3 regions of the Citrobacter portucalensis genome follow, and region 2 is predicted to be linked to each of the others. Evidence: predicted binding sites of a transcription regulator. Region 2 holds the regulator's gene; each other region holds the start of a gene.
The links. Region 2 encodes ArgR, which controls arginine synthesis, uptake and breakdown. Its sites were predicted from a motif close to ANTGAATAAAAATACANT; they were not measured.
Positions count from the first base shown of each region.

Region 1 (3,241 bases), 760 kb from region 2:
AACGCGGAATATTGTTCGTTCATATTAACCCAGACACCCCATCTATTTTGAATATGTCCTGTATCTTTCACGCCTGACTATCACGCGAAATCTTGCGGACTTAACTTTTTAGCCGTCTTTTATAAAGCCACGTAAAACACGTGACGTCAATTGCTGCGAAATCGGTTCAGCAAACGAATAAATGCCGTGAATTTACGTTATTTAATTCACATCCAATCAAATAAGCGTTGCTTATGGGAATGTTAAAAAATCACCCCGCTTACCACTAAAGGATTAGCGGGGTGACAAGCAGTTAATGCCAGCAGAAATGATGCACAACCTGGGTGATTAATTCGCGAGTTGGCTTAATAAAGCGCGTTTCCAGATATTCATCCGGCTGATGCGCCTGATTAATAGAACCTGGACCCAATACCAGCGTCGGGCAAAGCGTCTGGATAAATGGCGCTTCGGTGCAGTAGTTCACCACTTCAGTCTGTGCGCCCAGCAGTTTCTCAACCACCTCTACCAGTTGATGGTCAGGTGGACACTCATAGCCTGGAATCGGTGGATGCAGTTCCGATATGGTCAGACGACCCGGCCAGCGTTCGCTGACAGGGGCCAGCGCTTCGTTAAGTAACCCATTGAGATCGTTTAGCGTCATACCCGGTAGCGGGCGAATATCCATATGCAGTTCGCAGCAGGCGCAGATTCGGTTGGCGGCGTCGCCGCCGTGGATGTGGCCCAAATTTAACGTTGGATACGGAACGGTAAAGGCATCATGGTGATAGCGCGCTTTCAGGTCATCGCGCAGATGCATGATGTGGCCGATGGCATCATGCATCAGTTCAATCGCATTAACGCCACGCGCCGGATCGCTTGAATGACCCGATTGTCCCAGAATGCGTATCGCATTAGAGATATGGCCTTTGTGTGCGCGAACCGGTTGCAGTGAAGTGGGTTCGCCAATAATCGCGCAGTCTGGGCGCAGAGCAGTGGTTTCAGAGAAGTAGCGAGCTCCCGCCATGCTGGTCTCTTCGTCAGCAGTGGCCAGAATGTAGAGGGGCTTTTTCAGCTTCGTGACGTCGACATCACGCAACGCGTCGAGGATAAAGGCGAAGAAGCCTTTCATGTCCGCCGTACCCAAACCATAGAGCTTATTGTCATGCTCGGTCAGGGTGAACGGATCGCGCGTCCAGCGTCCGTCGTCAAAGGGTACGGTATCGGTATGGCCCGCCAACAACAGACCACCAGAGCCCTGTCCAATGCTCGCCAGCATATTGAATTTATTCCGCGTATCGGGAACCGGCTGGACCTCCACATTGAAGCCTAAATCTTTAAACCAGCCCGCCAACAGAGTGATTAAACCTGCATTGCTTTGATCGAGCGCTTCTTCGGTAGCGCTAATCGATGGCGTGGCAATCAGAGCGCGGTAAATCTCGATAAATGGCGGTAAATTGTTTTTCATTGTTGACACACCTCGGGTCATGATAGTATCAATATTCATGCAGTATTTATGAATAAAAATACATTAACGTTGAGCGTAATAAAACCCACCAAGTGTAAGGTGAGGTGATAAAGGCTTATACCTGGCAACAGAATCTAAGAAGGTGAGCAGCCCCGATGTTGAATACGCTGATTGTGGGCGCCAGTGGCTATGCCGGCGCAGAGCTTGTGACCTATGTAAATCGCCATCCTGATATGACCATAACCGCTTTGACCGTCTCAGCGCAAAGCAATGATGCAGGAAAATTAATCTCCGATTTGCATCCGCAGTTGAAAGGCATTGTCGATTTACCGTTGCAGCCAATGTCAGATATCAGCGAGTTTAGCGCAGGGGTGGATGTTGTGTTCCTCGCAACGGCTCATGAGGTAAGTCATGACCTGGCTCCGCAGTTTTTGCAGGCCGGTTGCGTGGTGTTTGACCTCTCTGGTGCGTTTCGCGTAAATGACAGCGCGTTCTATGAAAAATATTATGGTTTTACCCATCAGCATCCCGACCTGCTGGAGCAGGCAGTTTACGGGCTGGCGGAATGGAAAGAAGACCAACTGAAAGAAGCGAATCTGATTGCTGTGCCGGGTTGTTACCCGATGGCGGCGCAGCTTTCGCTGAAACCACTGATTGACGCCGGGTTGTTGGATCTCGGCCAGTGGCCGGTAATTAATGCGACCAGCGGTGTGAGCGGTGCGGGCCGTAAAGCGGCTATCTCTAATAGTTTTTGCGAAGTAAGCCTGCAACCGTATGGCGTGTTTACCCATCGTCATCAGCCGGAAATCGCTACTCATCTGGGGGCTGAAGTGATTTTCACCCCGCATCTGGGCAACTTCCCGCGCGGAATTCTGGAAACTATCACTTGCCGCCTTAAAGCGGGTGTAACTCATGCTCAGGTAGCGCAGACGCTGCAACAGGCGTATGGCGATAAGCCGCTGGTGCGTCTGTATGACAAAGGGGTTCCAGCGTTGAAGAATGTGGTTGGATTACCATTCTGCGATATCGGGTTTGCTGTGCAGGGTGAGCATCTGATCGTTGTGGCGACGGAAGACAACTTATTGAAAGGCGCGGCGGCACAGGCGATGCAGTGCGCAAATATTCGTTTTGGCTTTGCCCAAACGCAGTCTCTTATTTAAGGGTGCAACAATGAATCCATTAATTATCAAGCTGGGCGGCGTTTTACTGGATAGTGAAGAGGCGCTGGAGCGCTTGTTTACCGCCCTGGTGAATTATCGTGAGTCGCACCAGCGTCCGCTGGTCATTGTGCACGGTGGCGGCTGCGTGGTCGACGAGCTGATGAAGCAGCTGAATCTGCCGGTGAAAAAGAAAAATGGTCTGCGCGTCACGCCTGCCGATCAAATTGACATTATTACCGGTGCCCTGGCGGGAACGGCGAATAAAACCTTGCTGGCCTGGGCGAAAAAGCATCACATCGCGTCTGTGGGTCTGTATCTTGGCGATGGCGACAGCGTAAAAGTGACGCCGCTCGATAAAGAACTGGGTCATGTTGGACTGGCGCAGCCGGGTTCGCCTAAGCTGATTAACACGCTGCTGGAAAGCGGTTTTCTGCCGGTAGTGAGCTCTATTGGTGTCACTGATGATGGTCTGCTGATGAACGTGAATGCCGATCAGGCTGCAACGGCGCTGGCGGCAACGCTGGGTGCGGATCTGATCCTGCTCTCTGATGTGAGCGGTATTCTGGATGGCAAAGGCCAGCGCATTGCCGAAATGACCGCAGCGAAAGCGGAACAGCTGATTGAACAGGGCATTATT
Region 1 is NZ_CP092466.1:4,851,528-4,854,768, reverse strand. Features, by position in the region: gene ppc (phosphoenolpyruvate carboxylase) at 1-23, opposite strand, end outside; gene argE (acetylornithine deacetylase) at 293-1,444, opposite strand; gene argC (N-acetyl-gamma-glutamyl-phosphate reductase) at 1,600-2,604, shown strand; gene argB (acetylglutamate kinase) at 2,615-3,241, shown strand, end outside.
Region 1: the regulator ArgR is predicted to act here: its motif matches at 1,492-1,509, upstream of argC (N-acetyl-gamma-glutamyl-phosphate reductase).

Region 2 (3,241 bases):
GCAATGACCACCAATGTAGTCCGTCGTAAAGAAAATCATCTTCCGGCACTTTATCAGCAGCTGTTTTTACTGATGAACAAGTTTCCCGGCGATCTGGCGAAGTTTCGCCTGGCGCTGACGATGATCATCGCGCACCAGCGCCTGCGTGATGCACCGGTACCGGTAAACGAGGATCTATCCGCATTCCATCGTCAGCTTCGTCGTACTGCCGATCACGTAATTTCAGCAGGAAATGACGACAAGCGCCGACGCTACTTTAGCCAGTTACTGGAGGAGCTTGAGGTTTACCAGGAGAAATTAATCATCTGGCAAGCACCGCCTCAGGTGACCGAGCCGGTAAAACGACTCAGTGGGATGCTGCACAAATACCAGCATGCGCTGGTCAGTAATTAAGAGTTGAAAACCGACGCTAAAAGCGTCGGTTTTTTTATGGCTATACTTACCTGAAAATGCGAGAGACCCCTGGATATTGGCGGTCTGTAGAGTAGCTGGCGTCGGGATGGTGGCTATAGATGAACATCTATACATTTGATTTTGACGAGATAGAAGATCAGGGCGATTTCTATCGCGAGTTCACGCGCACGTTCGGTCTGGCCCGGGAAAAGGTGGTTGATTTGGATTCTCTGTGGGAGGTGGTGATCGGGGAAGTCTTGCCGCTGCCGCTGGAGATTGAATTTGTCCATTTACCGGACAAGCTGCGCAGGCGATACGGCGCGTTGATTTTACTGTTCGATGAAGCGGAAGAAGAGCTGGAAGGGCAGTTGCGTTTTAACGTTCGTCACTCAATGTAAGACATAAAAAAGCCCCCGGCAGGCGGGGGCAAGTCGTCGGACTTAGACGACGAGGGTTTATTTGTAGAGTTCTGCAGTAGCGTGCCAGTGAGCACCTTCACGGAGTTCGGTGACGCGATAGCTGCTGGCGCCTGCTTTTTCAGCTTTAGCGGCGATGGCCTGACGCATGTCCATTGGTGAACTACCGATCTGAGAGACGGAGACGCTACCGATGGATTGCAGATTCTGTGCTTCTTGTGAGTTCACCTGAGTAACCGCGGCGCTTGCACCGAAGGAGAGGACAGAAAGAAGGCTTAAGGTTGCAATAGTAGTTTTGATTTTCATGATATTTACCTCGTCGAATTCTTTTATTGGGGGTCTGTGTTTCGTGACCCTCATCACAAAATCAAGTATACACTAATCACCCAATAAATTAATACCACGCTAATTGTTTCACTGGGTTTTGAGTGTTAAGGAAATGATTTTTTATAACTCAATGGAATTAAAAAGAGCATTTCAAACAGCTTATACAAAATAAATTTAATTAAATCATGTAGATGCTTTATTTTGCAAAATGTGCGTTTTTAAGGCTGCATATTCACCATGTGAATGTGTTTTGATGGTTAAACGCACCATTTGTTAAATCAATAGCAGTGGAAAAGAGAAGGAGGGGGATGAAAAGAAAGTGTTTTCCCCCGCCGCGAGGCGACGGGGAGGCGGTATTACAGTTCTTGTTCGAACAGTTCCAGAATGGCTTCGTACAGATCTTTTACCGTAAAACCCTTAGCTGGGGTGGTGAAGATGGTATCGTCACCGGCAATCGTACCCAGGATACCTTCCGCTTTCCCCAATGAGTCCAGCAGACGTGCAATCAACTGAGCAGCGCCGGGGCTGGTATGAATAACTACGACCGCATCGTTATAGTCGATATCCAACACCAGATTTTTCAGCGGGCTTGAGGTCGTGGGTACACCCAGCTCCGCCGGAAGACAGTACACCATTTCCATTTTCGCATTGCGGGTACGCACGGCGCCAAATTTGGTCAGCATGCGTGAAACCTTGGACTGATTGATATTATCAAAGCCCTGATCCTGCAACGCGAGGACGATTTCGCCTTGAGAGCTGAACTTTTCTTCTTTAAGTAGCGCTTTAAACGCCTTTACTAATTCTTCTTGTTTTGCCGAGCTTCGCATAAGTCACCCGTAATATGGCGGTAGAAACAACATTATTGTGCATACAGATGAATTTTTATGCAAACAGTCTGCCTTGTTCAAGGCTGAAATAATGTTATGAAAGAGCGGAATTTTATCAAATTTCGTTATCAAGAAACATGCCTGTGTCACGGCTCGCAAATAAGGTTAAAAGTAAATTAAATGTTATCAAATTGATGTTGTTTTGAGAGGCGGGTAGGGTATATTGTCAGCACCTGTTGGAAAGTTGCTCTACTGTGTGGGTGGTTTTGAATTACGTAACTTAGGTTTTATTTTACGTAAGTTAAATGCATAAAAGCCAAATTTGCGTGACTACGCATTCTTGACGCGTGGTTGTTGTATTCATTGGATTTGTGAATTAAGGTCGCCGCCGCGGAGCAATAGACATTTTGCTTATCAATATAATAAGGAGTTTAGGATGAAAGTTGCAGTCCTCGGCGCTGCTGGTGGTATCGGTCAGGCGCTAGCATTACTGTTAAAAACCCAACTGCCTTCAGGTTCAGAACTCTCCCTGTACGACATCGCTCCAGTAACACCTGGTGTGGCCGTTGATTTGAGCCATATCCCTACTGCTGTGAAAATCAAAGGCTTCAGCGGCGAAGATGCTACCCCTGCACTGGAAGGTGCTGATGTGGTACTGATCTCTGCGGGTGTCGCACGTAAACCGGGTATGGATCGTTCCGACCTGTTCAACGTCAACGCCGGAATCGTGAAGAACCTGGTGCAGCAAGTTGCTAAAACCTGCCCGAAAGCGTGTATCGGTATCATCACCAACCCGGTGAATACTACCGTTGCTATCGCTGCAGAAGTGCTGAAAAAAGCAGGCGTATACGATAAGAACAAACTGTTTGGCGTGACCACGCTGGACATCATCCGCTCCAACACCTTTGTTGCGGAACTGAAAGGCAAACAACCAGGCGACGTTGAAGTTCCGGTTATTGGCGGCCATTCTGGCGTGACCATCCTGCCACTGCTGTCACAAATTCCTGGCGTAAGCTTCACCGAACAAGAAGCAGCTGACCTGACTAAACGTATCCAGAATGCGGGTACTGAAGTTGTGGAAGCCAAAGCCGGTGGCGGTTCTGCAACCCTGTCTATGGGTCAGGCTGCTGCACGTTTCGGCCTGTCCCTGGTTCGCGCATTGAGCGGCGAAAAAGGTGTGGTTGAATGTGCTTACGTTGAAGGCGACGGCCAGTATGCTCGTTTCTTCTCTCAGCCGCTGCTGCTGGGTAAAAACGGCGTAGAAGAGCGTCAGTCTAT
Region 2 is NZ_CP092466.1:494,108-497,348, forward strand. Features, by position in the region: gene aaeB (p-hydroxybenzoic acid efflux pump subunit AaeB) at 1-393, shown strand, start outside; gene LY264_RS02405 (barstar family protein) at 513-791, shown strand; gene yhcN (peroxide/acid stress response protein YhcN) at 849-1,115, opposite strand; gene argR (transcriptional regulator ArgR) at 1,493-1,963, opposite strand; gene mdh (malate dehydrogenase) at 2,400-3,241, shown strand, end outside.

Region 3 (3,241 bases), 460 kb from region 2:
GCCTGCGCGGCGATCCGTTCCAGCAACACTTCCCCGCGTGACGAGCTACGGTAGTCCGGATGTACCGCCACACACGCCATTTCGCCAATTCTCTCTTCCGGGAAAGGGTACAGAGCGGCGCAGGCGATGGTCAGGTTATCACGCTGAATAATCGTGAATTTGTCGATCTCCATTTCCAGTTGTTCGCGGGAGCGGCGGACCAGAATGCCTTGTTGTTCCAGCGGGCGGATAAGCTCCAGAATGCCGCCGATATCGTTAATGGTAGCGCGACGGATCTGCTCGGCGCTTTCCATTACGATCTGCGTACCGATCCCGTCGCGGGAGAACAGTTCCTGCAGCAATGCGCCATCTTCCTGATAGCTGATCAGGTGGCAGCGACGTACGCCACTGCGACAGGCCTTCACTGCCCCGCGCAGGAAGCGCACCGTGCCGGAGCTGTAATCGCCTTTCTCTTCCTGCAACTCAACGCGAGCCTGAGCTTCGTTAGGAAACAGCTCGGAAATAATATCGCCGTCATCGTTGGTGACACCCTGAGAGGAGCAAAAGCCGATCATTTTCTCGGCCTTCAGTTTGATAGCCAACTGCGTGGCGACCTCTTCTGACGTCAGGTTAAAGCTCTCACCGGTGACGGAAACGGCAACCGGGCCCATCAGCACAATTGCGCCGCTGTCTAACTGGCGGTGAATGGCCTCTTCATCAATACGACGAATACGCCCGCTATGGCAGTAATCTACGCCGTCATCAACACCCAGCGGCTGAGAGATAATAAAATTACCGCTGACCACATTGATGTGAGCACCCTGCAATGGCGTATTATTCAGGCTCATCGACAGGCGGGCGGTAATATCAAGCTGAAGTAAACCCGCAGCCTGTTTGACCAGTTCCAGCGTTTTAGCGTCGGTAACGCGCGTATTTTTGTGGTACACCGGCTCATGATGATGCGCCGCAAGATTGGCATCAATCTGCGGTCGTGCGCCATAGACCACGACCAGGCGGATGCCGAGGCTATGAAGAAGACCAATGTCATTGACGATACTGGAAAAGTTTTCATGCTCGATGGCTTCGCCGCCCAGCATAATGACAAACGTTTTTCCCCGATGGGTATTGATATAGGGAACAGAATGGCGGAATCCCTGTACCAGTTCGGTTCTACGCTCCTTCACCACGGCACACCCTCATTGCATGATTATTCGTAATTTGTGTATTTTTATTCTGTTTTTGCGCTGTGCGCAAGCGTAATTTTTACCCATGCCGAAGATTTTTCTCAGTAATGCCGTGAATATAAAAAGAATGTTTACCCTTTTATAGATGACAGATTATGCGTCATTCGCTAAAGTTTCCGGTCAATTCGGACGTTTTACGTATTACCTCTAAAAAAGATTTCTTTGCTCGGGAGAAGCATGTCGGGATCCAATTCAGCAATCAGTCGCCGCCGTTTATTGAAAGGTGCGGGTGCTATGTGGCTTTTGAGCGTCAGCCAGGTGGGTCTGGCGGCCGTGAGTCAGGTCGTTGCCGTACGTATCTGGCCTGCGTCCAGCTACACTCGCGTCACGGTAGAATCTAACCGTCTGCTGAAATACAAACAGTTTGCCCTGAGTAATCCTGAGCGTGTGGTTGTGGATATTGAAGACGTTAATTTGAACTCGGTGCTCAAGGGCATTGGGACGCAGATTCGTCCTGACGATCCGTATATTAAGTCGGCGCGCGTTGGCCAGTTTGATCCTAAGACCGTGCGGATGGTGTTCGAGCTGAAACAGAATGTGAAGCCGCAACTTTTTGCGCTGGCTCCGGTGGCAGGCTTTAAAGAACGTCTGGTAATGGATCTCTATCCCGCGAATGCCCAGGACGTTCAGGATCCGCTGCTGGCATTGCTGGAAGATTACAACAAGGGCGATCTGGATAAACAGGTGCCACCTGCACAAAGTGGCCCGCAGCCGGGTAAAGCGGGGCGCGATCGTCCCATTGTCATTATGCTGGATCCAGGCCACGGCGGAGAAGACTCCGGTGCGGTGGGGAAATACAAGACGCGTGAAAAGGATGTGGTGCTGCAGATTGCCCGCCGCCTGCGAGCCCTCATAGAGAAAGAGGGCAACATGAAGGTCTTTATGACACGAAATGAAGATATCTTCATTCCGCTTAAAGTCCGCGTGGCGAAAGCGCAGAAGCAGCGTGCTGACCTGTTTGTCTCTATTCACGCCGATGCCTTTACCAGTCGACAACCCAGCGGTTCGTCGGTGTTTGCGCTCTCGACCAAAGGTGCGACAAGTACCGCCGCGAAATATCTGGCGCAGACCCAGAACGCCTCGGATCTCATTGGTGGTGTCAGTAAGAGCGGTGACCGCTACGTCGACCACACCATGTTCGACATGGTGCAGTCGCTGACCATCGCCGACAGCCTGAAGTTTGGTAAAGCGGTATTGAGTAAGCTTGGCAAAATCAACAATCTGCACAAGAACCAGGTTGAACAGGCCGGGTTTGCGGTACTAAAAGCGCCGGATATCCCGTCTATTCTGGTCGAAACGGCATTTATCAGTAACGTTGAGGAAGAGCGCAAACTCAAAACGGCGACCTTCCAGCAGGAAGTTGCAGAGTCGATTCTGGCAGGGATTAAAGCCTACTTTGCCGATGGGGCGACGCTGGCGAGAAGGGGATAACAAAAAAGCGCTGAAAAGCGCTTTTTTTATGGGCGGCAGAAACAAAAAAACACCCGTTAAGGTGTTTAATGTGTTGGTTGCGGGGGCCGGATTTGAACCGACGACCTTCGGGTTATGAGCCCGACGAGCTACCAGGCTGCTCCACCCCGCGTCACCGTACTGCTTATATTTTATCAAATTTGATTGGTTGCGGGGGCCGGATTTGAACCGACGACCTTCGGGTTATGAGCCCGACGAGCTACCAGGCTGCTCCACCCCGCGTCCGTCTTTTTGCTTCGTATTTCAAACCACATCAGCGCTGGCTTTCCTCGTTCACCTCAGTCACTTACTGGAGTAAGCTCGTAAGGATTCACTGCGTCGCCGCCTTGCTGTGACTCGAACTACTTTGCAAAAATCTTACATCAAATTTTAATTGGTTGCGGGGGCCAGATTTGAACTGACGACCTTCGGGTTATGAGCCCGACGAGCTACCAGGCTGCTCCACCCCGCGTCCGTGGATGCGCACTATACTCTGCTCGCATTTTCATGCAACCCTTTTTTCACCTTGATCACGTTTTTAGGGTGAAAATGAACAAAAACAACGCATT
Region 3 is NZ_CP092466.1:949,937-953,177, forward strand. Features, by position in the region: gene argA (amino-acid N-acetyltransferase) at 1-1,166, opposite strand, end outside; gene amiC (N-acetylmuramoyl-L-alanine amidase AmiC) at 1,401-2,654, shown strand; tRNA gene LY264_RS04570 (tRNA-Met) at 2,729-2,805, opposite strand; tRNA gene LY264_RS04575 (tRNA-Met) at 2,839-2,915, opposite strand; tRNA gene LY264_RS04580 (tRNA-Met) at 3,068-3,144, opposite strand.
Region 3: the regulator ArgR is predicted to act here: its motif matches at 1,199-1,216, upstream of argA (amino-acid N-acetyltransferase).